DNA from 2 places in the Streptomyces sp. NPDC004788 genome. Region 1 is predicted to be linked to the other one. Evidence: riboswitches for the same ligand, from Rfam matches in the RefSeq annotation. Region 1 holds a riboswitch; the other holds the start of a gene.
The links. A riboswitch is a leader RNA that binds a small molecule or an ion and turns the genes downstream of it on or off. The one in region 1 is predicted to bind glycine.
Positions count from the first base shown of each region.

Region 1 (2,381 bases):
GCCCGCGGGTGCGGGCCGCCCGGGGTGCGCCCGGCCTCCGGCCGGGCTGGGGTGCCCACCCGCACCACCCGTACAACAGAGTGCACAGAGGTGCGGGTCCTCCCGCGGGCCGCACCCGCCGTCGGCGGCCGCGGCGCCGTGGGCTGTACCGCCCGGCAGGACGCCGGCTGCGGCGTGGCAGGGTGTCGGCGTCCGGCCGGTAGGGCTGGCCTGGCGGCCTGGCGGCCTGGCGGCCTGGCGGCCTGTGGGCGTGTGGGCCTCGCCTGGCGGCCTGCGGGCCTGCGGGCGTGCGGAATGTCGGCCTGCCGGCCTGTGGGCGTGTGGGCGTCGGCCTGACGGCCCTGGCGGCCCGATCGGGGCGCGAACGGCGACGATGCCTGGTGCCCAGGCAGAACGCCGTTGGGCCACCAAGCCGTCACTCCAGCGTGCGCCCCGCTGCTCCTCGCGCCCCCTACACCTCCTCCTGCCCCGCCACCCTGCCGAAGTCTCTGTCCTGGTCCGGTGCCGGGGGTGGGGGCAGGGTCATGCTGTAGTGGCGGTAGAGCTGGAGTTCCTGGGCCGGGGAGAGGTGGCGGCCCACTCCGAAGTCGGGGGCGTCCTTGATGAGGGAGCGCTCATAGGGGACGTGGAGGCCGTCGGGGGCGAGCTCGCTCGGCTCCAGGGGGACGAACGCGTCGCGGCTGAAGAGGCCGGTGCGGACGGCGGCCCATTCGGGGATACCGGTCGCGTCGTCCAGGTACACCTCGTCCACGGTGCCGATCTTGTGTCCGTTCCGGTCGAACGCCTTGCGGCCGATCAGGCTGCGCGGATCGATGTCGGTCTGCACGGTCCCTCCAACTGGTCGCAACTGCTCTACAAGCACTACGAAAGTGCACATCTGGGATGTCGGCCACTTGAGCGAAGGAAGAAGGATCCGCGCTGGTAGGCTGGCTGTGGCTGTCGACCCCGCGCGGGAGAGTCCTCCGGAGAATCCTTTCGGAGGCGCCGAAGGAGCAAATCCTCCCCGGAATCTCTCAGGCCCCTGTACCGCGCGGACGAGGTCACTCTGGAAAGCAGTGCGGGCGTCGGACGGCATCCGCTCTCACCGACGGTGAAAGCCGGCTCGCCCCGCTCCGCGCGGCAGGCCGGTGAAGCTCTCAGGTTTTGATGACAGAGGGGGAGGCCGTCCGGGCACCCGCGCCGTGGTGCCCCTCGCAGGTCGTGACGACCAGGAGGCCCCCGCAGCATGACCGCCAACCGCATTTCGCTCTCCGAGCTCGAGCAGGGCATTCCCTTCGAGCAGCGGCACATCGGACCCGACGCCGAGGCGCGGGCCAAGATGCTCGCCCAGGTCGGTTACGGCTCCCTGGACGAGCTCACGGCCGCCGCCGTGCCGGACGTCATCAAGAACGCCGAGGCGCTCGCGCTGCCCGCCGCCCGCACCGAGGCCGAGGTCCTGGCCGAGCTGCGCGCCCTCGCCGACCGCAACCAGGTCCTCGCCCCGATGATCGGCCTCGGCTACTACGGCACCTTCACCCCGCCGGTGATCCTGCGAAACGTGATGGAGAACCCCGCCTGGTACACGGCCTACACGCCGTACCAGCCGGAGATCTCGCAGGGCCGCCTGGAGGCGCTGCTCAACTTCCAGACCATGGTCGCCGACCTCACCGGCCTGCCCACCTCCGGCGCCTCGCTGCTCGACGAGGGCACCGCGGCCGCCGAGGCCATGGCGCTCTCCCGCCGTGTCGGCAAGGTCAAGGGCGGGGTCTACCTGATCGACGCCGACGCCCTGCCGCAGACCATCGCCGTCATCGAGACCCGCGCCGAGCCCACCGGCGTCGAGGTCGTCGTCGCCGACCTGTCCGCCGGCATCCCGGCCGAGGTCGCCGAGCGCGGTGTCTTCGGTGTGCTCCTCCAGTACCCGGGCGCCTCCGGTGCCATCCGCGACATCAAGCCGGTCATCGACCAGGCCCACGAGCTCGGCGCGATCGTCACCGTCGCCGCCGACCTGCTCGCGCTCACCCTGCTCGCCTCGCCGGGCTCCCTCGGCGCCGACATCGCCGTCGGCACCACCCAGCGCTTCGGCGTCCCGCTCGGCTTCGGCGGCCCGCACGCCGGCTACATGGCCGTCCAGGACAAGCACGCCCGCTCGCTGCCCGGCCGCCTGGTCGGCGTCTCCGTCGACGCCGACGGCAACAAGGCGTACCGCCTGGCCCTGCAGACCCGCGAGCAGCACATCCGCCGCGAGAAGGCCACCAGCAACATCTGCACCGCGCAGGTGCTGCTCGCCGTCATGGCCGGCATGTACGCCGTCTACCACGGCCCCGACGGCCTCAAGGGCATCGCGCAGCGCACCCACCGCTACGCCGCGATCCTCGCGGCCGGTCTGCGGGCCGGTGGCG
Region 1 is NZ_JBSGBF010000121.1:10,544-12,924, forward strand. It holds gene ACWEJX_RS33660 (DNA polymerase IV) at 1-1, shown strand, start outside; gene ACWEJX_RS33665 (PRC-barrel domain-containing protein) at 452-826, opposite strand; glycine riboswitch at 941-1,039, shown strand; gene gcvP (aminomethyl-transferring glycine dehydrogenase) at 1,226-2,381, shown strand, end outside.

Region 2 (2,381 bases), on a different contig from region 1:
GGCCGCGTCGACGTAGGCCATGGCGATCGGCTTGCCGAGCGTCGGGGACGGGGCGCCGGAGGTGATCTCGCCGACGACCTCGCCGTTCGCGACCACGGACATGCCGGCGCGCGGGACGCGGCGGCCCTCGGCGATCAGGCCGACCAGCTTGCGCGGCGGGGCGGACTCGGCGCGCTCGGCGGCCTTCTCCAGGGCCTCGCGGCCGACGAAGCGGCCCTCGTTCGTGGTCTTCTCGAACTTGACGACCCGGCCCAGGCCCGCGTCGAACGGGGTCAGCGCGGTGGTCAGCTCGTGGCCGTACAGCGGCATGCCCGCCTCCAGGCGGAGCGTGTCACGGCAGGACAGGCCGCACGGGATCAGACCGACGTCCTTGCCCGCCTCGGTGAGCGCCTGCCACACGCCCTCGGCGTGCTCCGGCTTCAGGAACAGCTCGAAGCCGTCCTCGCCGGTGTAGCCGGTGCGGGCGATCAGCGCGGGGACGCCGGCGACGGTGCCGGGCAGGCCCGCGTAGTACTTCAGGCCGTCCAGGTCGGCGTCGGTGAGGGACTTCAGGATGCCGGGGGACTCCGGGCCCTGGACGGCGATCAGCGCGTACGCGTCGCGGTCGTCGCGGACCTCGGCGTCGAAGCCGGCCGCGCGCTCGGTCAGGGCGTCGAGGACGACCTGGGCGTTGGAGGCGTTGGCGACGACCATGTATTCCGTCTCGCCGAGGCGGTAGACGATCAGGTCGTCGAGGATGCCGCCGTCCTCCTGGCAGATCATCGTGTAGCGCGCGCGGCCGTTGCCCACGGTCGAGATGTTGCCGACCAGGGCGTAGTCCAGGAGCTCCACGGCCTGCGGACCGGTGACCGTGATCTCGCCCATGTGGGAGAGGTCGAAGAGGCCGGCCCTGGTGCGGACGGCGTTGTGCTCGTCGCGCTCGCTGCCGTAGCGCAGCGGCATGTCCCAGCCCGCGAAGTCGGTCATGGTCGCGCCCAGCGAACGATGCAGCGCATCGAGGGCGGTCAGACGGGGGGCAGTGCTCATGGGGTGGCTCCCGGGTCCCAGGGCGTGCAGGGCACGACGTACATGACGGTGAGGACGATCCTCCCCATCTGTCATGGAACCTGAGAGGTTCACCGAGGGCATCCTCGGCTTGCACCTTGGGTGGGGACGCGACGACGCGTCCCGCTTTTCAGATCTGCCTCATCCACGCGGTACGGGGCCTGAGAGATTCAAGGGAGGTGCTTGCTCCTTCGGCGCCCGGTGCACGTGGTGCCCCGGGACTCTCCCGCGCGGATTCGAGCGGCCGGTATGCGGTTGTGCGCGCTCGTGCGAGCGCGTGGCGCGCTCATCATTGCACGGCGGGTCCGCGCCGCAAATCGCTTGCGTCTCATTACCATTTCTTTACACTTCGTGGGCAGGGTCCCGGCAGGGTCCCGGCACGCCCGAGCGGGGTACGCCCCGGGTACGACGAGGGGGGAGCGGCGATGGCGGTTCGGCACACCGGCGCATACGCGGCGAGCACGGGCATACCGGTCCAGCGCACCCGGCGCCGGGTGCGCCGCGGACGGCTCCTGCGCGACCTGCGCGAGCGCGGCGGACGCAGCCCGCGCGTGCTGAGCTTCGCCGCCGGCGACATCGTCGTCGTCTCCGGACTGCCCGGCGCCGGCAAGTCCACGCTGATGGGCCGCGCGGCCGACGGCCGGGCCGTCGACTCCCAGCACACCCGGGAGCGCTGGGAGGCCCGGCTGCCCCGCTTCCTGCCGTACGCCCTCTACCGCCCGCTCGCCCGGCTCGCCCACTACGCCGGCCTGCGCCGCGTCCTGCGCTCCGGCGCCGGAGTGGTCGTCCACGACTGCGGCACCCAGTCCTGGGTCCGCGGCTGGCTCGCCCGCGCGGCGCGGCGGCGCGGCGCCGCCCTTCACCTGATCCTGCTCGACGTCGACCCCTCCCTCGCGCTCGCCGGCCAGCGCTCCCGCGGCCGCGGCGTCTCCGGCTACGCCTTCGCCCGGCACCGCCGCGCCGTCGGCCGGCTCGTCCGCACGGCCGAGGCGGGCGCCCTGCCGCCCGGCTGCGCCTCGGTCACCCTGCTCGACCGGGATGCCGCCGACGCCCTGCGGAAGATCGGCTTCCGGGAGGTCTGACGCACGTGCCGTGACGCACTCCGCATCCCCTTTCGGTCACGGAGGCGGGTGGACGCCGTTAAGGTGCTGAACCGCACCGGCTGAACGGCACCGGGAGCAGCGAGAAGGGGACGACGACAGCGTGGACGTGACGTGGCCGGGCAATGAGCTCGAGGAAGTACTGGCCGCCGCGCTCGGCAACGCCGCCGCCGGAGGCCGCCTGGTCGAGGTCCTCGGCCGCAGCCCCGTCTGGGTGCCCCTGCCCAACGGCGGCGG
Region 2 is NZ_JBSGBF010000089.1:27,212-29,592, forward strand. It holds gene gcvT (glycine cleavage system aminomethyltransferase GcvT) at 1-1,026, opposite strand, end outside; glycine riboswitch at 1,185-1,283, opposite strand; gene ACWEJX_RS29775 (AAA family ATPase) at 1,470-2,126, shown strand; gene ACWEJX_RS29780 (enhanced serine sensitivity protein SseB) at 2,248-2,381, shown strand, end outside.
Region 2: it holds a riboswitch for glycine, as region 1 does, so the genes downstream of both, gcvT (glycine cleavage system aminomethyltransferase GcvT) here and gcvP (aminomethyl-transferring glycine dehydrogenase) in region 1, are expected to answer to the same signal.